Regions from separate parts of the Cellulosimicrobium sp. I38E genome, predicted to be linked through region 3. Evidence: predicted binding sites of a transcription regulator. Region 3 holds the regulator's gene; each other region holds the start of a gene.
What was found. Region 3 encodes LexA, which represses DNA repair genes until DNA is damaged. Its sites were predicted from a motif close to TCGAACANNTGTTCGA; they were not measured.
Positions count from the first base shown of each region.

Region 1: uvrA (excinuclease ABC subunit UvrA) is a predicted target of LexA. The motif match lies at 7,673-7,688, and genes of this name have one in related genera.
Region 2: A0J59_RS04505 (SAV_6107 family HEPN domain-containing protein) is a predicted target of LexA. The motif match lies at 4,330-4,345, and genes of this name have one in related genera.

Region 1 is NZ_LUAZ01000014.1:12,272-22,303, reverse strand. It holds gene yvcK (uridine diphosphate-N-acetylglucosamine-binding protein YvcK) at 1-751, opposite strand, end outside; gene rapZ (RNase adapter RapZ) at 754-1,740, opposite strand; gene uvrC (excinuclease ABC subunit UvrC) at 1,761-3,953, opposite strand; gene A0J59_RS04130 (OsmC family protein) at 4,070-4,555, shown strand; gene uvrA (excinuclease ABC subunit UvrA) at 4,659-7,643, opposite strand; gene A0J59_RS04120 (MBL fold metallo-hydrolase) at 7,773-8,480, shown strand; gene A0J59_RS04115 (YciI family protein) at 8,572-8,871, shown strand; gene A0J59_RS04110 (TerC family protein) at 8,880-10,010, opposite strand; gene A0J59_RS04105 (TerC family protein) at 10,010-10,032, opposite strand, start outside.
Region 2 is NZ_LUAZ01000015.1:1,476-11,507, forward strand. It holds gene A0J59_RS04480 (ATP-binding protein) at 1-1,152, shown strand, start outside; gene A0J59_RS04485 (response regulator) at 1,204-1,644, shown strand; gene A0J59_RS04490 (proteasome assembly chaperone family protein) at 1,793-2,719, shown strand; gene A0J59_RS04495 (cold-shock protein) at 3,039-3,242, shown strand; gene A0J59_RS04500 (spermidine synthase) at 3,328-4,170, opposite strand; gene A0J59_RS04505 (SAV_6107 family HEPN domain-containing protein) at 4,367-4,810, shown strand; gene A0J59_RS04510 (DNA polymerase IV) at 4,850-6,106, shown strand; gene A0J59_RS04515 (DUF3040 domain-containing protein) at 6,144-6,539, shown strand; gene A0J59_RS04520 (DUF3488 and transglutaminase-like domain-containing protein) at 6,487-8,787, opposite strand; gene A0J59_RS04525 (DUF58 domain-containing protein) at 8,784-10,032, opposite strand, start outside.
Region 3 is NZ_LUAZ01000021.1:4,533-14,564, forward strand. It holds gene A0J59_RS07530 (pyridoxamine 5'-phosphate oxidase family protein) at 1-112, shown strand, start outside; gene A0J59_RS07535 (DUF5302 domain-containing protein) at 172-366, opposite strand; gene A0J59_RS07540 (aldo/keto reductase) at 533-1,624, shown strand; gene nrdR (transcriptional regulator NrdR) at 1,687-2,220, opposite strand; one part of gene A0J59_RS21525 (IS5 family transposase) at 2,695-3,042, shown strand; one part of gene A0J59_RS21525 (IS5 family transposase) at 3,044-3,574, shown strand; gene A0J59_RS07560 (barstar family protein) at 3,608-4,000, opposite strand; gene A0J59_RS07565 (LysM peptidoglycan-binding domain-containing protein) at 4,149-4,517, opposite strand; gene lexA (transcriptional repressor LexA) at 4,850-5,584, shown strand; gene A0J59_RS07575 (L-lactate dehydrogenase) at 5,681-6,691, opposite strand; gene A0J59_RS07580 (ATP-dependent DNA helicase) at 6,741-8,780, opposite strand; gene hflX (GTPase HflX) at 8,989-10,032, opposite strand, start outside.

The sequences.
Region 1 (10,032 bases), on a different contig from region 3:
GCGCGTGCTTGTGCAGCGCCTCGAGGTGGTCCGTCGCCGTCAGCCCGTAGGTCTCCCCCGTCTCGCTCGACAGGTTGAGCGTCACGCAGCGGCGCGCGGAGGTCTCGTGCAGGGCGCGCGCGAGGTCGGGCACGAGCAGGTGGGGCATCACCGACGAGAACCACGAGCCCGGGCCCAGCACGACCCAGTCCGCGTCCTCGACCGCCTGGACCGCCTCGGCGCAGGCCGGCGGGTCCGCCGGGACGAGTCGCAGCTGCTCGATGCGGCCGTGCGTCACCGCGACGTGGCTCTGCCCGACGACCGTCTCGAGCCGGTCCCCGGTCCGCACGTCGGCCTCGATCCCGAGGGGCACCGACGCCATGGGCAGCACGCGCCCGCGGGCGCCCAGGAGCTTGCCCACCCAGTCGAGACCGGCGACCGGGTCGTCGAGCAGCTCCCACAGCGCGACGATGAGCAGGTTGCCCACCGCGTGGTTGTCGAGGTCACCCTCCGACGTGAACCGGTGCTGCAGGAGCGCGCTCCACGTGCGGCCCCACTCCGAGTCGTCGCACAGGGCCGCGAGCGCCATGCGCAGGTCCCCCGGGGGCAGGACGCCGAGCTCGGTGCGCAGGCGCCCGGACGACCCGCCGTCGTCGGCCACGGTCACGACGGCGGTCAGCCGGTCGGACATGAGGCGCAGCGCGGACAGGCTCGCGGACAGGCCGTGGCCACCGCCCAGGGCGACGACGGCAGGGTTGCGCTGGGCGACCACGATCACTCCTTGCCGAGGTCGCGGGCGGTGACGATGACGCGCTGGCCCTGCGCGCGCAGGCGCGCGGCGATCGCCTCGCTGATCGCGACGGAACGGTGCTTGCCCCCGGTGCAGCCCACGGCGATCGTCACGTAGCGCTTCTCCTCACCCAGGTAGCCGGCCAGGACCGGCTCGAGCGCGTTCACGTAGCGGTCGACGAACTCGAGCGCGCCGGGGCGCCCGAGCACGTAGTCCCGCACGGGGGCGTCCCGCCCGGTGAGGTGGCGCAGCTCGGTGATCCAGTACGGGTTCGCGAGGAACCGCACGTCGACCACGTGGTCGGCGTCGAGCGGCAGCCCGTACTTGAACCCGAACGAGACGACGTTGATCCGCAGGGTCTCGGGCGTCCCGTCCGCCACGGCGGCACGGACCTCGCGCGCGAGGTCGTGCACCGTGAGCTCGGACGTGTCGATGACGACGTCGGAGCGCTCCTCGAGGCTCGCGAGGAGGCGTCGCTCCTCGGCCAGGCCGTCGAGGATGCGCCCCTCCCCCTGGAGCGGGTGCGGGCGCCTGACCTGCTCGTACCGGCGCACGAGCACCTCGTCGGAGGCGTCGAGGAACAGGATCCGGTAGAACACCCCGCTCTGGCGGAGGTGGTCGAGCACCTCGACGAGGTCGGTGAAGAACTCGCGGCCGCGCACGTCGACGACCGCCGCGATGCGCTCGAGCGTCGAGCCCGACCGCGTCATGAGGTCCACGAGCGGGACGATCATGCGCGGCGGCAGGTTGTCGACGACGTACCAGTCGAGGTCCTCGAGCACGGCCGCGGCCCGGGTGCGCCCGGCGCCGGACATGCCCGTGATGATGAGCACCTCGGCCTCGCGCGGCTCCGGGGCGTGGGTCGCCGCCTCGATCGCGGGGATCCCGCTGGGGACCGTGGTCGGCGAGGGCTCCGGCACGCGGTCGGGCGGCCCCTGCGGGCTGAGGTCCGGGGTCGGCTCCGAGGTCATGGCACCAGCATGCCAGCCGCTCACGCCCGGGCCGTGGCCCCGTCACCCACCGGAGTGTCCCGGGCGACCTCGGGCACGTCCTCCGGGCGCGTGGCGCCCTCGGCGGGCGCCGGCTCCGTCGGGGCCGGCGCCGTGGGGGCCGTTCCCGGGGACGGCTCGGCGGCTCCGCCCAGGGCCGCGACCACGGCGCGCGCCGTGCGCTCGCCCATGCCCCGCACGCTCGCGATCTCCTCGACGCTCGCGGCGCGCAGGCGCTTGAGCGAGCCGAAGTGCTTGAGGAGCGCGGTGCGCCGCGCCGGACCGAGGCCCGGGACGTCGTCGAGCGCGGACGCGGTCATGCCCTTGCTGCGCTGCCTGCGGTGCTGGGCGATGGCGAACCGGTGCGCCTCGTCGCGCACGCGCTGGAGCAGGTAGAGGCCCTCCGACGAGCGCTGGAGGATCACCGGGTAGTCGTCCCCCGGGACCCACACCTCCTCGAGGCGCTTGGCGAGGCCGCACAGCGCGACGTCGTCGATCCCGAGGTCGGCCAGCGCCCGGGCGGCGGCGGCGACCTGCGGGGGGCCGCCGTCGACCACGACGAGGTTCGGCGGGTAGGCGAACCTCGCTCGCCTGTCCACGGGGGCGTCGGCGTCGACCTCGCCGCTGCGCGGCACGTACCCCGCAGCCTCCGCGGCCCGCTCCGCGCGGCGGCCCGAAGCGTCGGAACCGGCCGCCACGTCGTCGGCCTCGAGGTCCAGCTCGACCTCGCCCGAGCGCGAGCGGTCGGACAGGTAGCGCTTGAACCGGCGCGTGATGACCTCGTACATCGCCGCCGTGTCGTCCGCGGCGCCGTCGCCGTCGGGCCCGCGCACGGTGAAGTGGCGGTACTCGCTCTTGCGCGCGAGGCCGTCCTCGAACACGACCATCGACGCGACCTGGTACGTGCCCTGGTTGTGCGAGACGTCGTAGCACTCGATCCGCAGCGGGGCGGTGTCGAGGTCGAGCGCCTCCTGGATCTCGCGCAGCGCCTGGCTGCGCGTCGTGAGGTCGCCCGCCCGGCGCGTGCGGTGCAGGGCGAGCGCGTGCTCCGCGTTCGCCCGCACGGTCGCGGCGAGCTCCTTCTTGTCGCCGCGCTGCGGGACCCGGACGTCGACGCGCGCGCCCCGCAGCCCCGAGAGCCAGGTCGTGACCTGCTCGGTGTCCGGCGGCAGGACGGGGACGAGCACCTCGCGCGGGACGACGTCGCGCGCGCCGGCACGGCCCTGGCCGGTCCCCGGGTCGGCCGCCGCGGCCTCCTCGGCCGCACCGTAGACCTGCTGGAGCAGGTGCTCGACCAGCTCCGCGTCGGTCACGTCCTCGACCTTCTCCACGATCCAGCCGCGCTGGCCGCGGATCCGCCCGCCGCGCACGTGGAACACCTGGACGGCCGCCTCGAGCTCGTCGCCGACGAGCGCGAAGACGTCGGCGTCCGTGCCGTCGCCGAGCACCACCGCGTTCTTCTCGGTCGCGCGCTGGAGAGCCACGATGTCGTCGCGCAGGCGCGCCGCGGCCTCGTACTCCATCGCGGCGGCGGCCTCGTTCATCTTGCGCTCCAGACGGCGGACGAAGCGCTGCGTGTCGCCCGCCATGAAGTCGCAGAAGTCCTCGGCGAGCGCCCGGTGGTCCTCGGGCGTGATGCGCCCGACGCACGGCGCCGAGCACTTGTCGATGTACCCCAGGAGGCACGGGCGGCCCGTCTGGTGGGCCCGCTTGAACACGCCCGCCGAGCACGTGCGCACCGGGAAGACGCGGAGCAGGAGGTCGAGCGTCTCGCGGATCGCCCACGCGTGCCCGTAGGGGCCGAAGTACCGGGTGCCGGGCCGCTTGGCGCCGCGCATGACCTGGGCGCGGGGGAACTCCTCCCCCATCGTCACCGCGAGGTAGGGATAGGACTTGTCGTCGCGGTACTTGACGTTGAACCGCGGGTCGAACTCCTTGATCCAGGAGTACTCGAGCGCGAGCGCCTCGACCTCGGTGCCGACGACGGTCCACTCGACGGACGCCGCGGTCGTCACCATCGTCTGCGTGCGGTGGTGCAGGTTCGCGACGTCCTGGAAGTAGTTCGACAGGCGCGCGCGCAGGTTCTTGGCCTTGCCGACGTAGATCACGCGCCCGTGGTCGTCGCGGAACCGGTAGACGCCTGGCGAGGTGGGGATCTCCCCCGGCGCCGGGCGGTACGTCGCGGGATCAGCCATGTTCTCCAGCCTAGGTCAGGCCACCGACGGTGCGGCGGCAGGGGACGTGCGAGTGCCGCGGCGGGCCCGGCGAAGACGTGGTGTGACCTGCACCACCGCCCGCTAGGGTGGCGGCCATGAGCGCACACCACGGGTACGCCGCCACGGTCCGCTGGACGGGCGCGGGCGACAGGGGCACCGCCTCGTACACGGCCTACGGCCGCGACCACGACGTGCTCCTCGAGGGGAGGCCGCCGCTGCCCGGGTCCGCGGACCCGGCGTTCCGCGGCGACCCGACGCGCTACAGCCCCGAGGAGCTGTTTGTCGTGAGCCTCTCGCAGTGCCACATGCTGTGGTTCCTCCACCTCGCCGCGGCGGCGGGCGTGGTCGTGCGGGAGTACGTGGACGACGTCACCGGCACCATGCGCGTCGAGTCTGGCGGCGAGGGGCAGTTCACGGACGTCACGCTGCACCCCCGCGTCGTGGTCGACGACGGCCCGGGGACCGACGAGGAGTCGCTGGCCGCGCTCCACCGCCGCGCGCACGACCACTGCTTCATCGCGCGCTCGGTGAACTTCCGCGTGCTCGTGGAGCCGGCGCCCGCGCGGCGGGCGGCAGCCTGAGCGCTCCGTCCGTGGTCGCGGACGCCCGCGGTGACGGTCCGAGGACGCGTCACCGCGGGGTCGCCCGACGACGGCGTGCCGGGGCTCCCCTGCCGGGTCGCGGCTAGGCCGCGGAGGCCTTGCGGCGCGAGCGCGTCGTGCCCTCGTCCGTCGCCCGGCGGGCCTTGGCCGAGCGGCCCTTGGCCCCCTTCGCGGCGGGCGTCTGCGCGGCGCCGGGCTTCGTCGGTGCACCGACCGGCACCGGGTCGTGCTGGTCGAGGATCTCCGCGAGGAAGCGGCCGGTGTGGCTCGCCTCGACGCGCGCGACCTGCTCGGGCGTGCCCTGCGCGACGACCTTGCCGCCCCCCGAGCCGCCCTCGGGTCCCATGTCGACGACCCAGTCGGCGCTCTTGATGACGTCGAGGTTGTGCTCGATGACGAGGACGCTGTTGCCCTTGTCGACGAGCGACTGGAGCACGCCGAGCAGCTTGCGGATGTCCTCGAAGTGCAGGCCCGTGGTCGGCTCGTCGAGCACGTAGATCGTGCGCCCCGTCGAACGCTTCTGGAGCTCGCTCGCGAGCTTCACGCGCTGCGCCTCGCCCCCGGAGAGGGTCGGCGCGGGCTGTCCGAGGCGGACGTACCCGAGGCCGACCTCCACGAGGGTCTTGAGGTGGCGGGAGATCGCCGGGACGGCCGCGAAGAACTCCGACGCCTCCTCGATCGGCATGTCGAGGACGTCGGCCACGGTCTTGCCCTTGAAGTGCACCTCGAGCGTCTCGCGGTTGTAGCGCGCGCCGTGGCACACCTCGCACGGCACGTAGACGTCCGGGAGGAAGTTCATCTCGATCTTCAGCGTGCCGTCGCCCGAGCACGCCTCGCAGCGGCCGCCCTTGACGTTGAACGAGAAGCGGCCGGGCGTGTACCCGCGCACCTTGGCCTCGGTGGTCTCCGCGAAGAGCTTGCGCACGTGGTCCCACACGCCCGTGTACGTCGCCGGGTTCGACCGCGGCGTGCGCCCGATCGGCCCCTGGTCGACGTGCACGACCTTGTCGAGGTGGTCCAGGCCCGTGACGCGCGTGTGCCGGCCCGCGACCTGGCGCGCGCCGTTGAGCTCGTTGGCGAGGACCGTGTAGAGGATCGAGTTCACGAGCGTCGACTTGCCCGACCCCGACACCCCGGTCACGGCGGTGAACGTCCCGAGCGGGAAGCTCACGTCGATGCCCGTGAGGTTGTGCTCGCGGGCGCCGACGACCTTGACCTGACGGCCCGGGTCGGTCGGGCGGCGCTCCGCCGGGAGCGGGATGCTGCGACGGCCCGAGAGGTACGCGCCCGTGACGGACTCCGGCGCCTCGAGCAGGCCCGCGTAGTCGCCGGAGTGCACGACGCGACCGCCGTGCTCGCCCGCGCCCGGGCCGATGTCGACCACCCAGTCCGCGGTGCGGATGGTGTCCTCGTCGTGCTCGACGACGATGAGCGTGTTCCCGAGGTCGCGCAGGCGCGTGAGCGTCTCGATGAGGCGGCGGTTGTCGCGCTGGTGCAGGCCGATGCTCGGCTCGTCGAGGACGTAGAGGACGCCCACGAGGCCCGAGCCGATCTGTGTCGCGAGGCGGATGCGCTGCGCCTCGCCGCCGGACAGCGTCGCGGCGGGGCGCTCGAGCGAGAGGTAGTCGAGGCCGACGTCGAGCAGGAAGCCGAGCCGCGCGTCGATCTCCTTGAGCACCTCCGTCGCGATCGCGCGCTCGCGCGCGCCGAGCTCGAGCGCCCCGAGGAACGCCGCGGCCTCGCGCAGCGGGAGACGGCACACGTCCCAGATGGACTTGCCGCCCACCTTGACCGCGAGGACCTCGGGCTTGAGACGAGCACCCTGGCACACGGGGCACGGGACCTCGCGCATGAAGGCCTCGTACTTCTCCTTCGACCAGTCCGACTCGGTCTCGGTGTGCCGGCGCTCGAGGAACGTGATGACGCCCTCGAACCCGGTCGAGTACTGCCGCTCGCGGCCCCAGCGGTTCTTGTACCGCACGTGCACCTGGTGGTTCTGCCCGTGCAGCACGGCCTTCTTCGCGCGCTCGGGCAGCGCCCGCCACGGCGTGTCCATGGAGAACCCGAGGTCGTCCGCGAGCGCCGTGAGGACCCGCTCGAAGTACTCCGAGGAGATCTGCGCCCACGGCGCGACCGCGCCCTCGCCCAGCGACTTCTCGACGTCCGGCACCACGAGGTCGGGGTCGACCTCGAGGCGGAAGCCGATGCCCGTGCACTCGGGGCACGCGCCGTAGGGCGCGTTGAAGGAGAACGTGCGCGGCTCGATCTCGTCGAGCGCGAGCTCGTGGTCGTTGGGGCACGCCCGCTTCTCCGAGAAGCGGCGCTCGCGCGCCGGGTCGTCGGCGTCGGCGTCGACGAGCTCGATGACGACGAGACCGCCCGCGAGGCCGAGCGCGGTCTCGACCGAGTCGGTGAGCCGGCGCTGCACGCCCTCGCGCGCCACGAGGCGGTCGACGACGACCTCGATGTCGTGCTTGAGCTTCTTCTCCAGAGCGGGGACGTCGGTGAGCGTGCGCACCTCGCCGTCGACGCGGGCGCGCGCGAAACCCTTGGTCTGGAGCTCCTTGAAGAGCTCGGAGTACTCGCCCTTGCGCCCGCGGACCACCGGCGCGAGCACCTGGTACCGCGTGCCCTCCGGAAGCTCGAGGAGCCGGTCGACGATCTGCTGCGGTGTCTGCGCGGTCACGCGCTCGCCGCAGACGGGGCAGTGCTGCGTGCCGGCGCGCGAGAAGAGCAGGCGCAGGTAGTCGTAGACCTCGGTGATGGTGCCGACGGTCGAGCGCGGGTTGCGGTTCGTGGACTTCTGGTCGATCGACACCGCGGGCGACAGGCCCTCGATGAAGTCGACGTCGGGCTTGTCCATCTGCCCGAGGAACTGGCGCGCGTACGCGGAAAGCGACTCGACGTAGCGGCGCTGCCCCTCCGCGAAGATGGTGTCGAACGCGAGCGACGACTTGCCCGAGCCGGAGAGGCCCGTGAAGACGATGAGCTTGTCCCGCGGGAGGTCGAGGTCGACGTTGCGGAGGTTGTGCTCGCGGGCACCGGAGATGACGAGGCGATTGCTCACCGCAGCATCGTACGACCGACCACCCACATTCGCACAGGTGTTCGACGTCACCTTCGCGCCTCCTCCGACGAACGCTCACCGCGGGCGCACCCGTCCCCGACACGGTCCCCGCCGCGGCAGACTGACGGCATGGTGTACACGGGACAGGTCGTCGTGGGCGGGCCGAGCGACCGGCGCCGCCTCGACGAGGTCGAGATCCGCAAGCTCGCCGTCGGACCGCTCGCGAACGACGTCTACCTGCTCACGTGCCGGCGGACGGGTGCCCAGGTCCTGATCGACGCCGCGGACGCGCCCGACGACGTCCTCGCGCTCGTCCGCGACGGGTCGCCGGCCGCGCGCCTCGACGTCGTCGTCACGACGCACCGCCACACGGACCACCTGCGCGCGCTCGCCTCGATCGTCGCGGTCACCGGCGCGACGACGGCCGTCGGGGACCTCGATGCCGACGCGGCCGCGACCGCCGCGGACGTGCACGTCACCCGCCGTCTCCGTCATGGCGACGTCGTCCGCGCCGGGGACATCGCGCTCGAGGTCGTGGCGCTGCGCGGGCACACGCCGGGATCCGTCGCGCTGGCCTACCGCGAGCCCGCCGAGGTGCACGAGCCGGAGGCGGTGGCGGGCCGGGTGCACCTGTTCACGGGCGACTCGCTGTTCCCGGGCGGCGTCGGGAACACCCAGCGCGACCCGGCCCGCTTCGAGCGGTTGCTCACGGACGTCACGGAGCGCGTCTTCGACCGGTTCGACGACGCGACCTGGGTCTACCCCGGCCACGGCGCGGACACGACCCTCGGCGCCGAGCGCCCGCACCTCGACGAGTGGCGGGAGCGCGGCTGGTAGCGGAGGACGGACCAGCCCGGGACGCCGCCGCGGTGACGACCGAGGCGCGGACCCGACCGCGCGCCGTCGCGGGTCCTGGTTCACTGACGGCATGCCGATCCACGCCGTCACCTACGTCTACGCCGACCGCGCCGCCGAGCTCGACGCGCTGCGTCCGGAGCACCGCGCGTTCCTGGGCGACCTGTACGCCCGGGGCACGCTCCTGGCGTCCGGTCCCCTGCCTCCGTACGAGGGCGCACCCGCCGGGGCGCTGCTCGTCCTCGACGCGGAGACGCCCGACGCCGTCGCCGCAGTCCTCGACGAGGACCCGTTCGGGCGGGCGGGCCTCGTCGCCGAGCGCACCGTCCGCCCCTGGGCGCCGGTCATCGGCGACTGGGCGGACCGCGCCTGACCAGCACGCTAGCGCGCGGCGCCGTCCTGCGGGCCCGTCCCCCACGGCGGTGCCTCGCCGGCCGCCGGCGCGACCTCGCCCACCGGCTCGTCGGCCGGCGTCTCGACCGCATCCTCCACGGGCCCGGGGCCGCCGCCCGCGGGAGCGGCAGCGGCGTCGTCCTGGGCGTGCAGCGCCCGCGTCCGCAGCAGGCTCGCGACGGTGGTGACCACGAGCGCACCGATGATCACGACGAGCGACAGCCAGATCGGGACCGTCGGGACGGCGTCGAGGTGCTCGCCGCTGTTGATGAACGGCAGCGTGTTCTCGTGCAGCGCCTCGAGGATGAGCTTCACGCCGATGAACCCGAGGATCACCGCGAGACCGATCGGCAGGTAGACCAGCCGCTCGAGCAGGCCGCCCAGGAGGAAGTAGAGCTGGCGCAGGCCCATGAGCGCGAAGACGTTCGTCGTGAAGACGATGAACGGGTCCTGGGTGAGCCCGAAGATCGCCGGGATCGAGTCGAACGCGAAGAGCAGGTCGGTGCTGCCGATCGCGAGGAACACGATGACGAGCGGGGTGAAGACCCGCTTGCCGTCCTCGACCGTGCGCAGCCGGCCGCCGTCGTACCGCGTGCCCAGCGGCAGCACCTTCCGCAGCGCCCGCACGGCGCGGTTCTCGTGGTACTCCTCGGGCTCGTCCCCGCCGGCGACGAGCTTGATCGCCGTGTAGATGAGGAACGCGCCGAACAGGTAGAACACCCACACGAACTGCGCGATGATCGCGGCGCCCGCGAGGATGAACGCCCCGCGCAGGACGAGCGCGACGATGATGCCGACCATCAGCACGCGCTGCTGCTGGTCCCGCGGGACCGCGAACCTCGCCATGATGATGACGAACACGAAGAGGTTGTCCACGGAGAGGCTGTACTCCGTGAGCCACCCCGCGTAGAACTCCCCGGCCGGTGCCGCCCCGCCCACCGCGCCCACGATCGCCCCGAAGACGAGGGCGAGCGCGACGTAGAAGCCGACCCACAGCGCGCTCTCGCGCATCGAGGGGACGTGCGGGCGGCGCCCTACGACGAACAGGTCGACGAGAAGCAGCACTGCGAGCGCCGACAGCGACGCCCACTCGAACCAGACGGGGAGCTCGTGAACCATCAGCGTGAGCCCTCCGAGCTCT
Region 2 (10,032 bases), on a different contig from region 3:
GACCAGGCGCACGGGGCCGAGCTGTTCGCCGACGCACGGGCCGACACCGCGCGCTACGTCGACGCGATCCGCGCCGAGCGCCTCGAGCGGCTCGACACGCTCGACCGCTGGAGCAGGGCCCTCTTCGGGAGCGTCCTCGTCCTCGTGGGCTCGGCGCTCGCGGTCGGGATCATCCTCTGGGTGTGCCTCAAGCGCTGGGTCACCGAGCCGATGGCCGAGCTCGCGCACCGCGTGCGGCTCGTGAGCTCCGGGAGCCTCGACGAGCCGGTCGTGACCTCCGGCCCGGCGGAGATCGCGGACCTCGCCCAGGACGTCGAGCACATGCGCGTCGAGCTCGTCAACCAGGTCGCCGAGATCAAGGCGTCGCACGAGGACGCGGCCCGCTCGCACGAGCTCCTCGCGGAGCAGGCGCGTGAGCTCGAACGGTCCAACCGCGACCTCGAGCAGTTCGCCTACGTCGCGTCCCACGACCTCCAGGAGCCGCTGCGCAAGGTCGCGAGCTTCACGCAGCTCCTCAAGAAGCGGTACGGCGGCGAGCTCGACGACCGCGCGGACCAGTACATCGACTTCGCGGTCGACGGCGCCAAGCGCATGCAGCGGCTCATCCAGGACCTGCTCGGCTTCTCGCGGGTCGGCCGGACGGGCAACGAGCGCGTGGACGTGGACCTCGAGCGGGAGCTCGAGGGCGTGCTCGAGGACCTGTCCGAGAAGATCACGGAGACCGGGGCGAGCATCACGCACGACCCGCTGCCCGTCGTCGTCGGCGAGCGGGCGCTCCTGCACCAGCTCCTGGCGAACCTCCTCGGCAACGCGCTGAAGTTCCGCGACCCCGAGCGGGCGCCCGCCGTGCACGTGGGCGTGCTCGCACGGGACACGCACTGGGAGATCTCGGTCGAGGACAACGGGATCGGGATCGACCCGCAGTACGCCGAGCGCGTGTTCGTCATCTTCCAGCGGCTGCACGCCAAGGACGTGTACGAGGGCACCGGCATCGGCCTCGCGCTGTGCAAGCGCATCGTCGAGTACCACGGCGGTCGGATCTGGATCGAGCCGCGCGACGGCGGGACGACGATCCGCTTCACGCTCGCCCACGCGTACGTGCACGCGCAGGTCGGCTACGCTCGCTCCGACCACGACGGCGCGGAGCAGTGATCCCCGAGTGATCCCTGCCCGCGCACGCCACGACGACGAGGAGAGCCCCGCATGAGCCACGGCAGCAAGCCGATCGACGTCCTCCTGGTGGAGGACGACCCCGGCGACGTGCTCATGACGCGCGAGGCGTTCGAGGACCACAAGGTCACCAACCGCCTCTCGGTCGTCTCCGACGGTGTGAGCGCGCTGCAGTTCCTGCGCAAGGAGGGCGAGCACGAGGGCGCTCCGACGCCGGACCTGATCCTGCTCGACCTCAACCTGCCGCGCATGGACGGGCGCGAGGTCCTCGCCGAGCTCAAGGCGGACGAGGCGCTGCGCAAGATCCCGGTCGTCGTGCTGACGACGTCGGAGGCCGAGGAGGACGTCGTGCGGAGCTACTCGCTGCACGCCAACGCGTACGTCACCAAGCCGGTCGACTTCGACCGCTTCATCGACGTGGTGCGCCAGATCGACGACTTCTTCGTCTCCGTGGTGCGGCTGCCCGGTCGCTGAGCCGGCGCGTGCCGCTCCGGGGACCCGCCGGGTACCCGAGCGGGTCTGGCCGGGTCGGGAAGAACCGCGGGACGAGCCGTGTTGTCCTCGTCAGGCCCGTCGCGCGCCGTCGGCAGCGCACGGACGAAGGACGTCACGAGGAGGATGCATGCTGGACCCTCGCGGGATCTACGAGCTCGACGAGCAGGCCGTGGCAGGCCTGTGGCCCACGCCGCCCGAGCCGGGCGCGGGGCCCGTGCTGCTGCACGCCGTCGCGGGGTTCGTCGACGCGGGCAGCGCGGGCGAGGTCGCGGTCGACCACCTGCTGGGGATCGGCGAGGTCACCCGTGTGGTGACGTTCGACGTCGACCAGCTCCTCGACTACCGCTCCAAGCGCGCCACGATGACCTTCAGCACGGACCGCTGGTCCGACTACGACGAGCCGCACCTGGTGATCGACCACGTGCGCGACGCCGAGGGGACGGGGTTCCTGCTGCTGCACGGCGCCGAGCCGGACGTGCAGTGGGAGCGCGTGGTCGCCGCGGTGCGCGACGTCGTCGAGCGCCTCGGCGTGTCGCTCACGGTCGGCTTCCACGGCATCCCGATGGGGATCCCGCACACGCGGCCCCTGTCGGTCACCGCCCACGCGACGCGGCCGGAGCTGCTGGGGGAGCACACGTCGTGGTTCGGCACGGTGAAGGTCCCGGCCAGCCTGGCGGCCCTGCTGGAGCTGCGGCTCGGCCGGGCGGAGCACGACGCGCTCGGCGTCACCGTGCACGTACCGCACTACCTGGCGCAGTCGTCGTACCCACCGGCGGCCGTGGTCGCGCTCGAGCACGTGCAGCGCGTCACCGGTCTGGACCTCGCGACGAGCGGGCTCGCGGAGGCGGTGCAGGACGCGAAGACCGAGGTCGAGCGGCAGGTGCGCGACTCCGAGGAGGTCGCCGCGGTGGTCCGCGCCCTCGAGGAGCAGTACGACGCGTTCGCGCGCTCCGTCGGGCGCACGAGCCTGCTCGCGGAGTCCGCGCCGATCCCGACGGCCGACGAGCTCGGCGCCGAGTTCGAGCGCTTCCTCGCGCAGCAGTCGGGCGACTGAGCCGCGTCGACCCGGTTCGCCCCGGTTCCGGACCGGGGTGGAATGTGCCGAAAAATCATCACGAGAGGTGGCGAGTTCCATGGCGGACCAGACGTGGTCCGTGCCACACTGTCACCCGTTGCAGTGACGTACTTGCGCACGACCCGGTGCAGGGCCGGTACGTGGGTCCGCCCGGCGGGGTGGTCCGGCGTCGGGCCTGCCGGCCGCACACGGCCGGGGCGCCGGCGAAGGACGTGGGACATGGCATTGCGGCGCACGGGGGTGGACGAAGGGTCCGCTCGCTGATGTCCCCGGATGGACAGAAGGTCAGAGGAAGAGCATGGCGCAGGGTTCTGTGAAGTGGTTCAACGCCGAGAAGGGCTACGGCTTCATCGCGCAGGACGGCGGCGGTGCCGACGTCTTCGTGCACTACTCGGCGATCGAGTCGAACGGGTACCGCACGCTCGACGAGGCGCAGCGGGTCGAGTTCGAGATCACCCAGGGGCCGAAGGGCCCGCAGGCGGAGAAGGTTCGTCCGCTCTGACGTCCCCGACGTCTGGCGGCCGGGCCACCCGGTCGTCGCAGCAGTACAGGAGCCGCGCCCCCTCGGGCGCGGCTCCTGTCGCGTCTCACGACCTGTCCGCCACGGTGCCGCCGGTCGGCGCCCCCTCGGGGTCGTCGAGCACCGGCGCGGTGCCCACGAACGCGCTGAGCTCGTCGCCCGTGACGACGCGCGCCGGGACGGCGAGCGAGCGGACGGCGCGCGCCAGCGTCGTGCTCGACAGGCTCGGCGCACCTGACCCGGCGCGGACCGCGGCCAGCACGACGTTGCCGTAGCGCCGGCCCTTGAGCTGCGCGGGCTCCGCGATCGCCGCGACCCGGCCCTCCGCTGCGGACGTCTCCCCGAACGCGGCGGCGAGGGTCGCGGCCTCGCGGCGCGCCGTCGTGAGCGGCGGACGGTCGGCGCAGTTGACGAGGTAGACGCCGCCCGGGCGCAGGACGCGGTGCACCTCGACCGCCATGCCGAGGGTCGCGAGGTGGTCGGGCGTGCGGTCGCCGTCGAACACGTCGCGCACGACGACGTCGTACGAGGCGTCGGGCAGGCTCGCCACCGCGTGCCGCGCGTCGTCGGGACGCAGCCGGAGGCGCGGTGCCCGCGGCAGGTCGAACCATGTGCGCACCAGCTCGAGCAGGCGGGCGTCGAGGTCGACCCCGAGCTGGGTCGACCCCGGCCTGGTGTGCTCGACCCAGCGGGGCAGGCTGCACCCCGCCGCGCCGAGGTGCAGCGCGCGCAGGGGGGCCGCGCCGAGCTCGTCCATGACGGCCGCCATGTGCTGCATGTACTCGAACGCGAGCATCCCGGGGTCGTCGAGGTCGAGGTACGAGCTCGGGACGCCGTTGACGAAGAGCGTGACGGCCGACGGGACGTCCGGGTCGCGCTCGACGTGCGCGGTGCCCGTCGACGTCGGCACGGGCCCGGCCGGGAGCTCCGGCCTCGCGGTTCCGCCGCGGCCCCCGCTGCCCCGCCGCCGGGACGGTGTGGGTGGCGCGGAGGACCCTGAGGAGCGTCGGGAGGTGCGGCGAGCCATGTGCTCACCGTACGGGCTGGACGCCGCCCGGCGTTGACAGGATCGAACAGGTGTTCGATAGTGGAGGAGGAGGTGCGCGATGTCGAACGAAGCAGGCGCGAGGGGGGCGGTCGCCGTCCCCGCCGAGGTCCGTCGGCTGCTGGACCGCGCGGACGTGGAGCTCGTCGCGGCGGCGCTCGCGCAGGACGCGGGCGAGCGGTTCGTGCACGCCCATCTTGGCGCTCTGCGCGCCGCAGCGGCGGTCGTCGCGCTGCGCGCCCGACCGGTGCGTCGCGGGCGGGCCCGCTCGGTGTGGGACCAGCTCGCGGACGCCGAGCCGTCGCTCGCCGCGTGGTCCGGCTACTTCGCGAGCGGGGCGCGCGTGCGCGCCGCCGTCGACGCGGGTCGGTTCGACGCCGTGGACCCGCGCCGGGCCGACGAGCTCATGGCGTGCGCCGAGGACTTCCGTGACGAGGTCGCGATGCTCGTCGACCCGGACGCCGGGTTCGTCCGGCTGCCCGGTCTGCGGACGGTGGCGTCGTGACCCAGGCGCGGCCTGCGTCGAGCGCCCGGTGAGGCGGCGATGAGCCGCGGGCCGCGCGCGCTCGTCCGCAGAGACTGGGGCGACGACGAGGAGGGGTGCTCCATCCTCCACGTCGACATGGACGCGTTCTTCGCGTCCGTCGAGCTCGCCCGGCGTCCTCAGCTCGTGGGGCGACCGGTCGTCGTCGGTGGCGCGGAACGAGGCGTCGTCCTCGCGGCGACCTACGAGGCGCGGGCGTTCGGCGTCCACTCGGCGATGCCCATGGTGACTGCGCGCCGGCTGTGCCCGCAGGCGATCGTCGTCCCGCCGGACCACACGCGCTACTACGAGGTCTCCCGCGCGGTCATGGCGGTCATCGGCGAGATCACCGCGCTCGTGGAGCAGGTGAGCGTCGACGAGGCCTTCCTCGACGTGAGCGGGGCGCGGCGGCGCCTCGGGCCTCCGACGCGGATCGCGGCGGAGCTCCGGCGTCGCGTGCGAGCCGAGCACGGCATCACCTGCTCGGTCGGGATCGCGACGAACAAGTTCGTCGCCAAGCTGGCCTCGACGCACGCCAAGCCCGACGGCGTGCTCCTCGTGCCGGCGGCCGCCACCGTCCCGTTCCTGCGGACGCTGCCCGTCGGTGCGCTGTGGGGCGTGGGGGAGCGAACCGAGAGCGCGCTCGCACAGTGGGGCATCCGCACGGTCGCCGAGCTCGCCGACACGGACGTCGCGTCGCTCCAGGCGGCGGTCGGCAAGGTCGCGGGAGCGCACCTGCACGACCTCGCGTGGGGGCGCGACCCCCGGCCGGTCGAGCCGGAGCGGTCGGAGCGGAGCATCGGTGCCGAGACGACGTTCGCGCACGACCTGCGCGACCTCGCGGCGGTCCAGGCGCGCGTGCTGGAGCTCGCGGACCGGTGCGCCGGCCGGCTGCGCCACCAGGGTCTCGTCGCGCGCACCGTGAGCGTGAAGGTCCGGACCAGCGACTTCCGCACCGTGACCCGCGCGCGGACCCTCGGCGCCCCGACGGACGTCGCGCGCGAGATCTACCTCGTGGCGCGCGAGCTCGTCGCGAGCGTCGACCTGCGGGGCCTCGCCGTCCGGCTCGTGGGAGTCCGCGCGGAGGGCCTCGAACCCCGTGCGGACGCGGTCGTGCAGCCCACGCTCGAGGAAGCCGTCGAGGAGACGAACGCCGCCCGGCGACGGGTGGAGGAGGCCGTCGACGCGGTCCGAGGGCGCTTCGGGGTGAGATCCATCGCCATGGGGCCCGCGAGGGCCCGCTCGACTACCACCCCCGCGGATGTCGATCTATCCTGAGGGTGACACACGACCACCGTGGAGAAACGGGGTGCTCATGCCTCTGTCTGAGTACGAGCAGCGGGTCTTGGAGCAGATGGAGCGCGCGCTCACCTCGGACGACCCGCGGTTGGCGAACACGCTCCAGGCGCCACGACGACGTTCGGCGCTGCGCTATGTCCTGGCCGGAGTCGGCGTCGTCGGCGGCCTCCTCCTCCTCGTGCTGGGTGCTGCGCTGTCGCAGACCTGGCTCGGGGTGATCGGCTTCGTCCTCATGTTCGGGGGCGTCGTCCTGGTCTTCCAGTCTCCGCGCTCGTCGCGCAAGGGACCGGTGGGGACCGTCGAGGCGGACGGCACCGTCCGCCCGGCCGCGCCGAGCAAGGCGGCCCGCAAGCCCTTCCTCAGCCGACTGGAAGAGCGCTGGGACCGTCGGCGCGAGCAGGACGGTCGCTGAGCGACTCCTCGACAGCCTCGACCGCCGAGTCGACGAGTTCCTGGAGCCGGTCGGGACGGGCGACCGTCCGCGGCTCCGGGGCGTAACGCTCGGCCTCGAGGGCCGACGCCAGCCCGGAGACCGCTTCGGCGACGTCCTCGTCCCGCGCGTGCTGCCCGCGACGGGCCTGCAGCGCTGCGACGACCGCCGCGGGAACGCGCCGGGGCGTGGTCGACGTCGGCCACCGGACGTCGAGCGCCCCCAGCCGGTCGGTGAGCTCCGCCCATGCGTCCTCGGCGTCCCGCAGGCTCTGCGTCTCGGACCGGCGACGGAGCGCGAGCCACAGCGCCCCGCCGACGGCGATCGCGACAAGGAGCGCGACGCCCACGACGAGCAGCCAGGGTGCGCCGTCGTCCTGAGCGCCGCCGGTCGGCCCGCCCGTGCCGGGCGCGGTGGGCACGGGGCTCGCGGGCGCGGAGGGAGCCGCGGTCGTCGCGCCCGGTGTCGGCACGTTGCCCGGGTCTCCCGGCCCTCCCGGCGTCACGGCCACGGGCGTCGCCCACCGCGGGGTCGGGCCCGTCTGCTGGGCCGGGGTCGGCTCGAACCGCACCCAGCCCTGCCCCGGGAACCAGAGCTCCGGCCAGGCGTGGGAGTCGCGACCGGTGACCTGGAAGCTCGAGTCGTCGACGCGTTCGCCCGGCAGGAACCCGACGCCGAGACGTGCGGGGATGCCGAGGGTCCGTGCCATCATCGTCATCGAGGTCGCGAACTGGACGCAGTACCCCGTGCGGTCCTGCAGGAAGTCCCAGACCGCGTCGCCGGAGTCGCCCGGCGGTACCTCGGTCGAGTAGGTGAACTGCGACACGTCGCGGAAGTAGGTCTGCAGGGCGAGCGCCTGGTCGTAGCGCGTCGGCGCCCCGTCGACCACGGCGGCGGCCAGGTCGCGGATGTCCTGCTCGTGCTCGGTCGCGGGCACGTCGAGGTAGTTGGGGTCGTCCGGGTCCGCGCCCGTCGCCCCGCGCAGCGACGCCGCGTCGAGCGGCCGGGAGAAGACCGCGAGCTCGTACGCGGTTCCGGCGCCGGTGGGCTGGTCCCCGAGCACCTCGTCGCGGACGTCGTCGTACGACCAGTCGCCGTCGATGTCCACGGTGCGGGGCTCGGTCGGGACGGGGAGCCTGGTGTCCCGCAGCGACTCGAGCGTGACGCGTACGGACGTGGGCTCCTCGACGCCGGCCGGGTCGGTGGGCCACAGCATCTGGTCGGCCGCCTCGATCGGGGTGCCGTCGCGGTCCGCGCCGCGCCGCCAGTTGGTGCCGTCGAAACCCGTGAGGGTGAACACCCGGAGCGGGCCGACCTCGTCCGCGTCGGTCCGGTAGCGCAGCACGACCTCACCCGAGCGCTCCGCGAGGTCGCGACGCATGTCGAGGTCGTCGGAGAGCCGCACCGTCTGCCCGGTCGAGGAGAAGAGGCGCGACCACGACGCGGACGCGACCTCGGGGAGCGAGGCGCTCGCCGAACCGAGACCCAGGGCGACGACCGCGACGGCGACCGCCACGACGAGGGCGCCGACGGCCCGCAGGCCGCCGGCCGCACGGCCGTCCGCGCGGCGCGCGGACGCGCCGCGTCGCACGGTGCGGTGCGGGTTGTCGACCGCGAGGAGCAGGACGAGCGCGGCCACGGTCACGACGAACGCCAGGGGAGGGATCTCGCCCATGATGACGAGTCCCGGGATCCACAGGGCGAGGAGAGGCAGCGCGACCCCGGCGCTCAGGCGGAGCCCGCCGGCCATGAGGTCGGCGACGAGGAAGACCACGACCGCGCCCCCGACCGCCATGAGCGCGATCGGCAGGCTCGGGTCGATCGGGGCGACCTCCGCGAGCGTGAGGTCCCGCGCGGTGGAGAGCCGGGACAGGACCCGGTCGACGTTGGAGAGGCCGATGAGGAGGGAGAAGCGGTCGGTCGGGCCCCCGTAGAGCCCGAGCAGGGCCCAGAGGCCGACGACGAGACCGGCGAGCGAGGGAAGCAGCGCGGCCGGAGGGGCGAGGACGTCGCCCCGTGCCGCGTGGCCCCGCTCGAGGGCGTAGCGCGAGACGCCGGTCACGAGGGCGAGGACCACGATGGTCCGTACGGCGGTGCCGGTCCAGCCGCCCGGACCGATGACGCTGCCGAGCGCGTACGTCGACGCGACGACGGCGACGGCGACGAGCGCGCTCGTCGCGAGCACGCGGAGGCCCACGGGGGCGGTGGTGTCCGGTCGGGACGTGGTCATCGCGAGCCCTCCACGAGCAGGGTCCAGGCGTGCTCCAAGGACGCCGACGGGTCGACGAGCGCTGCGTGCCACCCGGTGGACCGCAGGGCGGCCACGGTCTCGAGCGCGTCGGCGTGCTCGGGCGCCCAGGGCCGTGCGCTCACCACGAGCGCGCGGTGCAGGCCGTCCCCGGCCATGGCCGCGACCGTGTGCCGGGCGACGGAGCCGAGCGGGCCGAGCACCGCGACGGTGATCTCGCCCGGGCGCCGGTCCCGCCGCAGCGCCTCGGAGGTCGCGACGACGGAGCGGTCGGCGTCCGCGACCACATGGTGCCCGTGGAGGTCGACGGTGGCGTCCAGGAGGTCGGCCGGCCCCTCGCCCGAGCGGTTGACGCGGAAGCCCGTGCCCGACACGACCGGTGCGAGCGACGTCGGGACGAGCCGGACGGGGTGGCCGGCCTGGAGGAGGGACACGCCGATCGACGCCGCGCACTCGACCGCCCACTCGCCGTCCTCGAGGGCGCGGGGGCTCGACGCGGCGAGCTCCGGGTGGGGCAGGAGCCCGCGGTCCAGGAGGACGCTGACGGGCGGCAGGCCCGCGCTCTCGTCCGCGCGGACCATGAGCTGGCCGTGCCGGGCCGCGCTGGCCCAGTGCACGCGCCGCGGGTCGTCGCCGGCGACGTAGTCGCGCAGCACCGAGTCGTCGCTCGACGCGAGCCGAGCACCCGACGCGGAGCGCTCGTGCTCGCCGAACGCCCGCGACCCGCGAACGGGCAGCTCGACCGTGCGCGGCCACACCGCGACGGCGGTCGGGTCGCCGAGCTCCTGGGTCGCGCTGACCAGGCCGAAGAGATCGACCCGCGTCGTGAGGAGCGGTCCGAGCGGCCACCGGCCGCGGCGGAGCGGGCGCAGGCGGTAGCGGACCGCGATGTGGTCGCCCACCGTCGCGACCTGTGCCCGCAAGGAGCCCTGGTCGCACAGCTCGTGCGCCGCCTGCTCGCTGATCCGGAGGCGGGCGAGCGTCGTGGCCGTGGACGACGTGGCCCGCGCGGCCGCGACCGTGAGGCGCGCCGTCGTGAACTGCCCGCGCACGGCGGGGTTCGGCTGGACGCGGCGCGTCACGTGCAGGGCGCCACGGCCACGGTCGATCCGGCGGACGGCCATCCAGCACCAGGCGGCGCCGACGGCGAGCGCCCCGGCGACGCCGAGCCCGACGAGGTCCGGCAGCCCGAGCGTGACACCGAGGACGGCGAGCGCGGCGCCGGCG
Region 3 (10,032 bases):
CCAGGACGGTGCGGACCCGCTGGTCCCCACGGTCGACGTGCCGACCGAGGAGTGGGTCGTGGTCGAGGCCCGTGAGCTCACGGGACGGCGCTTCGCCCGGTCGGAGGACTGACCCCGGACATGCGTCGTCCGGCCGCCCCGTTGCGGGACGACCGGACGACGGGACGGAGGTCAGCCGGACTTGCGGCGGAACGTGCGCTGGACGGGGCCGACGGTCTCGGAACCGTGCACCGACCCGGTGTTGGACTCGCCGTCCGCCGTGCGGTGGCGCGCCGCGTTCTTCCGGTCGAGCGCCTCCCGGAACTTCGCCTTGGCCTCGTCGGTCGGTGCGGTGTCTGCAGCGGATCGCTGCTGGTCGGACGCCATGGCGGTCTCCTCGTCGATGGGGAACTCGGTCGTGCACTGCGGTGTCGGCCCGACGGTGCGGGCACCTCGCCAGCCTCCCGCACCCCGTCGCCGGACGCCACCTGATTTGTCCCCGGCTCGCCGGCTCCCCGACGGCCGTCGGACGGCGTCCGGTAGCGTCGGCACCGTGCCGCCCGACGCCTCTCCTGCCCCCGCCTCCCGACCGAGCGCGCCGCCGTCGCCCACGGACGGCGCCCCGCCGCCGCACCGCCGCCTCGGTCGTTCCGGGCTCGCGCTGCCGACCGTCTCGCTGGGCCTGTGGCAGAACTTCGGCGACGCCGACCCCCGGGCGACCCAGCGCGAGATCGTGCTCCACGCGGTCGACCGCGGGGTGACCCACCTCGACCTCGCGAACAACTACGGGCCGCCGGGCGGAGCGGCGGAGGAGTCGCTGGGTCACCTGCTCGCGCGCGAGCTGCGGCCGGTGCGCGACGAGCTCGTCGTGACGACCAAGGCCGGTTACCGCATGGGACCGGGCCCCTACGGCGAGGGCGGCTCGCGCAAGTACCTGCTCTCCTCCCTCGACGCGTCGCTGCGCCGCCTCGGGCTCGACCACGTCGACATCTTCTACTCCCACCGCTTCGACCCGACGACGCCGCTCGAGGAGACCGTCGGCGCGCTCGCCACGGCGGTCCGCTCGGGGCGCGCGCGGTACGCGGGCATCTCCTCCTACTCGGCGCGCCGCACCCGGGAGGCGCTGCGCGTCGCGGAGCGGCTCGGCGTCGACCTGGTCGTGACCCAGGTGTCGTACTCGATGCTCAACCGGTGGGTCGAGGAGCCCGACCCGCACGATCCCGCGGGGGCGTCCGTGCTCGACGTCGCCGGGGCCGAGGGCCTCGGCGTCGTGGCCTTCTCGCCGCTCGCCCAGGGGATGCTCACCGACCGGTACCTGCGCGGGGTCCCGGACGACTCCCGTGCGGCGCGCGGCGGGCCGCTGCGTCCGGCGTTCCTCTCGGACGCGAACCTCGACCACGTGCGCCGGCTCGACGGCCTCGCGCGCGCCCACGGGCGCAGCCTCGCCACGACGGCGATCCTCTGGGCGATGCGGGACGAACGCGTCACCACGGTCCTGCTCGGCGCCAGCTCGACACGCCAGCTCGACGAGAACCTCGCCGCGCTCGACGCGCCGGCTCTCACCGCGGAGGAGCTCGCCGCGGTCGACGCCCTGCCCGCGGACACGGGCATCAACATCTGGGCTTCGCGGTCCAGCGACCTCTAGCACCGCGGACGCGGTCCGGTGGCCACGGCGCGCGAGCGACGACGGGGCACGGTGTCGCCGTCTCAGGCGTGGGGCGCGGGCTCCTCGCGCACGTCCTCGGCGGGAGCGGCGCCGTCCGGGCCATCGGCCCGTGCCGCCGACTCGCGCTCCTCGCGCTCGACCCGGAGCGAGGTGATGGCGCTCTCGAAGTCCTCGAGCGAGTCGAACGCCTGGTAGACGCTCGCGAAGCGCAGGTACGCGACCTCGTCGAGCTCACGCAGCGGCCCGAGGATCGCGAGCCCGATCTCGTACGCGTCGAGCTCCGCGCTGCCGCTCGCCCTGATCGTCTCCTCCACGCGCTGCGCGAGCACCGCCAGGTCGTCCTCGTTGACGGGGCGTCCCTGGCAGGCCTTGCGCACGCCGTTGACGATCTTCTCGCGCGAGAAGGGCTCCGTGACGCCCGAGCGCTTGACCACGGACAGGCTCGCGGTCTCGATCGTCGTGAAGCGGCGGTTGCACTCGGGGCACTGGCGGCGCCGACGGATCGACGCGCCGTCGTCCGAGGTGCGCGAGTCGACGACGCGGGAGTCCGCGTGGCGGCAGAACGGGCAGTGCATGGCGGGCTCCTCCGCGGGTTCGCGCCGACGGGTCGGCGCGACGAACGTATGCCGTCGCGGCGGGGCGGTGCAACACGCCTCCGACGACGGGACCCCGTCGAGGGTGGGACGACGGCGCACAGGCGGCCGCCCGTGGACAGCAGAACGGGGGCGGTCGTGATCGACCGCCCCCGTCGGGACGCCCCCGTCCCCATCACGCGCGTGACTCGCCTCACGCGCGGCGACGTGCACAGGAGTCGCGGTGGACCGCGCGCTCCTCGCCTCGTCCGCCCAGCCCCCCAGCCGGCGTTGTGAGGTGACACTAACTTAGGTGCGCCTAATCAGGGATGCAACCCCTGCGACCCGACACACGAGGGTTTCCTGCCGTGTCCTGCGTCACACCGGACTCGGACCCGCCGACGACGACGGACTGCGCGCGCCCCCTAGGGCGTGTCTCCCTAGTCGCGCAGCCCCGATGCTGCAGAGTGTGCGGTCGTGGAACGTGGTCGGGAGTTGTCGGACGAGCAGTGGGCAGTGATCGGCCCGTTGATGCCGAAGGTGTCGGGCCGCTCGCGTCCGTGCCGGGATCATCGTCAGGTCGTAGAGGGGATCGTTCACCGGTATCGGACCGGGGTCGCGTGGCGTGATCTTCCCGAGCGGTTCGGCCCGTGGCAGACCGCGTGGAAGTGCCATGCGCGGTTCTCGCGCGACGGGACGTGGGACAAGATCCTGGCGGCCTTGCAGGCTCGCGCGGACGCGAACGGAGTTATCGACTGGCGGGTGAGCGTGGACTCCACGATCAACCGGGCGCACCAGCACGCCGCCACGTTGCCGCGGACCACGGGGGGCACTGGCGAATCACAAGAATCCGGAACGGCGAGAACCGGCTGACCACGCCTTGGGTCGCTCTCGGGGCGGGTTGTCGACGAAGATCCACGCCGCGGTCGACGGCGACGGGCGACCGCTCGCGGTGCTCGTGGGACCGGGCCAGGGCGGTGACGCGCCGATGTGTCTGCCGCTGTTGGACGCGATCCGGGTCCCTCGGGCAGGGGCGGGACGCCCGCGCACCACTCCCGACGCCGTGTTGGGCGACAAGGCGTACTCTTCGCGCGCGATCCGGTCAGAGCTGCGCCGGCGCGGCATCGTCGCGGTCATCCCCGAGCCGCGTGACCAGCAGGCCCACCGTCGCCGACGCGGGTCACGCGGTGGTCGGCCCGTGACCTATGACCGCGTCACCTACCGGGGCCGCAACACGGTCGCGCGGTTCTTCAACCGCATCAAGCAGTGGAGAGCACTCGCGACCCGCTACGACAAGCACGCGCTCGTCTACCGCGGTGGCGCCGTTCTCGCAGCGATCCTGCTCTGGCTTCCCTGACTAACTCGTACCTGGGCCCAGTCTCGACGTTCGTCACAGCCCAACGGCACGGGGAGCGCCCATCGAGTCGCTGCCGAGTTCACGGTCGTCGCTCTGTAGGAGCAACGCCATCGTGGCGCCAGCCTCGGCCGCGCCGCGCGCCTGGGTGACAAAGATGTCCATCAAGGCCGGAGCGAAGTCAGGCAGTGCCGCGGCGAAGCGGTCGAACCCGAGGAACACCAGCGCCAGGCCCGCCGCCGACGGCTGCCAGCCATACTCCCGTGCGACAACGTCTGAAAGGCAGTCGTTCAGCGCATCGAGATTCCGGCCGTAGTAGGCGGGAAAGTCCAACGCCACTGCGAGACCGCGATGCACTTCCGGGCCCGTCGACCAGGAACCAGCATCAAGTACCACTACCTGAAGCCCTCGGGCAGTGAGCTCCTCCACAGCCCCATCGAGTTCTGAACGCCGAGAGAACACCGTCACCGGGAGACTCGCCAAGGGTTCACGAGCATGACCTGCCGATGGGACCGCTCCAGACGAGGACTTGCTCACCCACGAGATGCTACGCAGCTGGCGTCTTGGGAGACACGCCCTAGGCGGACGCCGGGAGGAGGATCTTCTGCCCGGCCTGGAGGCCCGACGACGAGAGCCCGTTGAGCTCGGCGAGCCCGTTCACGACGTCCCGCAGGTCCTCGCCCGGAGCCGCCACGCCCTGCGCGAGCTCCCACAGCGTCTCCCCTGCGGTGACGACGTGGACCCGGACCTCCACGGGCTCGCCCGGCGCGCCCGCGACGGCGACGCCCACGCGCGCGGCGAGCAGCAGCAGCACGGCCGCAAGGAGCACGAGGACCACGCGGCCCCGCCGCGTGAGCCGCAGCGGCCGCTCGCCCGCGCGCTCCGGCGCCGCAGCCCCGCCAGCGCGGCCGAGCGGCCCGACCGCAGAGATCGCCATCGCATCCATGCCTGCTCCGTCCCGGCCCGCGGGCCCGATCGCCTTCCCCGGTCGATCGGACGCCGCGAGCCTCTTGCCTCCGTGCCGACCGGGTCGGTCGAACACGTGTACGTAGAACACCTGTACGAAGGTCTATCACGAACGACCGACAGAGTCGAGACATGCTCGAACAGGTGTTTGATTCGTGTCGCAACCTCCCCTAGCCTGGTGTCAGGTCGGTTCGCCGGACATGTCCGCTCGGACCTGGAGGAACGACCGAGGTCCCGAGGCGCACGCCCCGGGGAGGGGAGGCCGCAGGCCGGGAGGCGTCGGCGGCCGCGACGGACGAAGGCGGAGCGACCATGGCGGCACGAGGCACGGACAGGGCACGGGGGCTCGCCGAGGTGCGCGAGCTCCCGGACGGGTCGGCGGGGGGTGACGGGCTCACGCCGCGGCAGCGCCTCGTGCTCGAGACCATCCGCGCCTGCGTCGAGCAGCGTGGCTACCCGCCGAGCATGCGGGAGATCGGCGAGGCCGTCGGCCTGACGAGCCCGTCGTCCGTGAAGCACCAGCTCACGACGCTCGAGCGCAAGGGCTTCCTGCGGCGCGACCCGAACCGCCCCCGCGCGATCGAGGTCGTCCAGCCGGACGACGCGCGCCGCGCGACCCCGCTCGGGACGGCGGGCGCCGCGCCCCAGCCCGCGTACGACGAGGCGCACCCCGCGCCGTCGTACGTCCCGGTCGTCGGTCGCATCGCCGCCGGCGGGCCGATCCTCGCGGAGCAGGTCGTCGAGGACGTCTTCCCGCTGCCCCGCCAGCTCGTCGGCGAGGGCGAGCTCTTCCTCCTGCGGGTCCAGGGCGACTCGATGATCGACGCCGCGATCTGCGACGGGGACTGGGTCGTCGTGCGCCGCCAGCCGGTCGCGGAGAACGGCGAGATCGTCGCGGCGATGATCGACGGCGAGGCCACGGTGAAGTCTCTGCGTCGCGCGGACGGCCACGTGTGGCTCATGCCGCACAACGCCGCGTACGACCCGATCCCGGGCGACGACGCCCAGGTCCTCGGGCGCGTCGTCTCCGTCCTGCGCAGCCTCTGAGCGACCGGGGTCCCACCCCGCAGCACGCCGAGAGCCGGGTGGTCGTCGACCACCCGGCTCTCGCGGTGCTCTGGCCCGGCCGCCGGGCCCGGCCGGTCAGAGACCGAAGCGGCGGGCGACGGCGCGCAGCGACTCGGCGGACGAGCGCAGGCCGGCGAGCTCCTCGTCGGCCAGCGGGACCTCGACCCGCTCGGCGGCGCCCCGGCGGTCGACGAGCGTCGGCAGCGAGAGGCACACGTCGTCGAGCCCGTACGCGCCGTCCAGGAGCGTCGAGACCGGCAGGATGCGGTGCTCGTCGTCGAGCACGGCCTCGATGATGCGCGTGCCCGCGAGCCCGACGGCGTAGTTCGTCGCGCCCTTGCCCTCGATGATCCGGTAGGCCGACTGCACGACCTCGCGCGCGATGTCGTCACGGACCTCCCCCGTGAGGGGCCCCCGCCCGCCGAGGCCGGGCCACTCGAGCAGCGGCACGCCGCCGATGGTCGCGGAGCTCCACAGGGGGATCTCGCTGTCGCCGTGCTCGCCCGCGATGTACGCGTGGACGTTCTGCACCGCGACGCCGCAGTGCTGGGCCACGAGGAAGCGCAGGCGCGACGAGTCGAGCACCGTCCCGCTGCCGAAGAGCTGCGTCGGCGGCAGCCCGGAGAACTTGAGCGCCGCGTACGTGACGATGTCGACGGGGTTGGTCACCATGACGTAGACCGCGTCCGGGGCGACCTCCACCAGCCCGGGCAGGATCGTGCGCATGAGGCCGATCGTGCCCTCGGCGAGGTCGAGCCGCGTCTGGCCGGGCTTCTGCTTCGCCCCCGCCGTCACGACGACCACGTCCGCCCCCGCGCACACCGCGACGTCGTCCGAGCCCTCGACCCGAGCCATCGGCATGAACTGGATGCCGTGCTGGAGGTCGAGCACCTCCGCCTCGACCTTCGCCCTGTTGACGTCCAGGAGCGCCACCGTGCGCGCGGCGCCGCGCATGAGGGCCGCGTACGCGAGCGTCGACCCGACCGCGCCGGCCCCGACGATCGCGAGCTTCGTGGTCCGCGCTCCCCCTCCCGGACCGCCCGTGGTCGCGTCGCCGGTGCCCTGCGGGGACGTGCTCGTCGTCATCTCGCCTCCGTGAAAGTTCGCTGGATTCCCTGATGCTCGCGGGAAGGACTCAGCCTAGGGCGGCGAGGCGCCGGAGCGCAGCGGTAGCGACGTCGCGGTCGGTCGTCTGCCAGAACCCCGGCATGGACCGCGTGAGGAACGTGCCGTAGCGCGCGGTCACGAGACGCGGGTCGAGGACCGCGACCACGCCCCGGTCCGCCGTGGACCGCACGAGCCGGCCGGCGCCCTGCGCCAGCAGGAGCGCGGCGTGCGTCGCGGAGACCTGCATGAACCCGTTGCCGCCCGCGGCCTCGACCGCACGGGCCCGGGCCGACTTCACCGGGTCGTCCGGGCGCGGGAACGGGATGCGGTCGATGAGCACGAGCTGGCACGACGGGCCCGGCACGTCGACGCCCTGCCACAGCGACAGCGTGCCGAACAGGCACGTCGCCGGGTCGGCGGCGAACTCGCGCACGAGCGTCGGGAGCTGGTCGTCGCCCTGGCACAGGACCGGCACGTCGAGCCGCTCGCGCATCGCCTCCGCCGCGGCGACCGCGGCGCGGCGCGACGAGAACAGGCCGAGCGTGCGCCCGCCCGCAGCCTCGACGAGGGCCGCGATCTCGTCGAGCTGGTGCTCCGTCGACGCCTCGCGGCCCGGAGTGGGCAGGCGCTTGGCGACGTAGAGGATGCCCTGCCGCGCGTAGTCGAACGGGCTCCCGACGTCGAGCCCGCGCCACCGCGGCGCGTCGGCGTCGCCGCCCTCGCCGCCGTTCCCGAGGCCGAAGGTGCGCGCGACGGCGTCGAAGCTCCCGCCGAGTGCGAGCGTCGCGGACGTGAACACCCCGGTCCGCTCGGCGAGCAGGTGGGTGCGGATGAGACCGGCGACGCCGAGCGGGGCGGCGTGCAGGCGGCTGGCGCCCTCGCCGAACCGGTCGGCCGACCAGCCGCCCTCGCCGGGGCGGGAGCACCAGAGCACGTCGTGCCCGGTCGGGTCGGCGGCCATGCGCTCGGCGACCTCGAAGAGCTGGAGCATGGTCGACTGGGCCATCTTCAGCCCGGAGTCCGGCTGGGCGGGCTTGGTGACCCCGGTCTCGGGCTTGAGCGTCGAGAGGACCTCGCGCGCCGCGTCGCGCACCGCGGCGACGGCCGAGCGCGCGGCGTCGGGCAGCCCGTCCGGGAACCGCTCGGCGGGCAGAGCGCCGACGACCGTCCCGAACGCCGCCGACGCCGCGTCGAGCGCGTCCGTCGTGACGCCGCCGTGCCGGCGCGCGAGCCGTGCCGCGCTCTCGATCGCCGGGACCGACAGGTCGACCGTCGCGGCCGCCGTCACCCGGTCCGCGAGCTCGTGCGCCTCGTCGACGACGAGCACGTCGTGCTCGGGCAGCACGCCGGGCGAACCCATCGCGGCGATGCCGAGCATCGCGTGGTTGGTCACGACCACGTCGGCCTCGCGGGCCGTCGCGCGCGCCTTCTCGGGGAAGCACTCGGCGAGCATCGGGCACCGCTGGCCGAGGCACTCGAGGGCGGTGACCGAGACCTGACGCCACGCCTTGTCGCTCACGCCGGGCACCAGGTCGTCCCGGTCGCCGGTCGACGTCTCGTCGGCCCACTCCCGCAGCCGCACGACCTGCTCTCCGAGCGCGGCCGCGCTGGTCCCGCCGCGCGCGGCGGGGTGGTCGGCGGCTCCCGCGGACTCGCCCGGCAGGTCGAACAGCGTCGGCTCGTCGGCGGGGTACCCGCCCGCGACCTTGTGGACGCACAGGTAGTTGTGCCACCCCTTGAGCAGCGCGATCGTGGCGGGCCGCGGGAGACGGTCCGCCACGGCGTCGGCGACGAGCGGCAGGTCGCGCGTGATGACCTGACGCTGGAGCGCGAGGGTCGCCGTCGAGACGATCACCCGCTCGTCCGTCGCGACGGCGTGCCGCACGGCCGGCACGAGGTACCCGAGCGACTTGCCCGTGCCCGTGCCCGCCTGGACGACGAGGTGCTCCGACCCCTCGATCGCCTCGGTGACCGCGCGCGCCATCGCGTGCTGGCCGTCGCGCCGCGCACCGCCCAGGCGCGTGACGGCGACGTCGAGGAGCGCGTCCACCTCGGGCACGTCGCCCATACCCGGGGTGCCGGCCGTCGTGCCCGACCCCTCGGCGTCGACGCGGTCGGGGGCGGGTCGTGTGGAGGGGGGCACCCGCCGAGTCTACGGTCGGGCGCCCACGGGCCGGCCGCCCTGTGGACGACGGCGCGGGCGCGGCACGACCCCGCACGACGCATGCCGTACGGGGTCGCGGAGGACGTCGGGCCGGCCTCCCGGGGCGACGTGCTCAGCCCTGCGTCGAGACCCCGACGAGCTCGGTCGCGAGCGCCTGGGCGACACGACCCCGCAGGAGCGTGCCCTCGGGCGTGTGCTCCTCGTGGTCGATCTCGCCCTCGGTGTGCACGCGGTGCACGAGGTCACCACGGTGGTAGGGCACGACGACGTCGATCTCCACGTCCGGGCGCGGGAGCTCGTGCGCGATGAGCTCGCGCAGGTGCTCGATCCCCTCGCCCGTGTGCGCCGACACGACGACCGTGCGCCGCTCGCGCAGGCGGATGCGCGCGATGGTCTCCGGGTCCGCGAGGTCCGCCTTGTTCAGGACGATCACCTCGGGCACGTCCTCCACGCCCGGGATGTCGGCCAGGACGTGCCGGACCGCCGCGATCTGACCCTCCGGGTCGGGGTGCGACGCGTCCACCACGTGGAGCAGCAGGTCGGCGTCGCCGACCTCCTCGAGCGTCGAGCGGAACGCCTCGACGAGCTGGTGCGGCAGCGCGCGCACGAACCCCACGGTGTCGGCGAGCGTGTAGACGCGGCCGTCCTCGGTGCGCGTGCGGCGCACCGTCGGGTCGAGCGTCGCGAACAGCGCGTTCTCGACGAGCACGCCCGCTCCCGTGATCGCGTTGAGCAGGCTCGACTTGCCCGCGTTCGTGTAGCCGGCGATCGCGACGGACGGCACGGCGTGCCGCTTGCGCGAGGCGCGCTTGGTCTCGCGCCCCGGGGCCATCGCCTGGATCTCGCGGCGGAGCTTCGCCATGCGGTTGCGGATGCGGCGGCGGTCCAGCTCGATCTTCGTCTCACCGGGGCCGCGCGACCCCATGCCCGCGCCGGCGCCGCCGACCTGGCCGCCGGCCTGCCGAGACATCGACTCGCCCCACCCGCGCAGGCGCGGGAGGAGGTACTCGAGCTGGGCGAGCTCGACCTGGGCCTTGCCCTCCCGGGACTTGGCGTGCTGGGCGAAGATGTCGAGGATCAGCGCGGTCCGGTCGATCACCTTGACCTTGACGATGTCCTCGAGCGCACGACGCTGGGAGGGCGCGAGCTCGCCGTC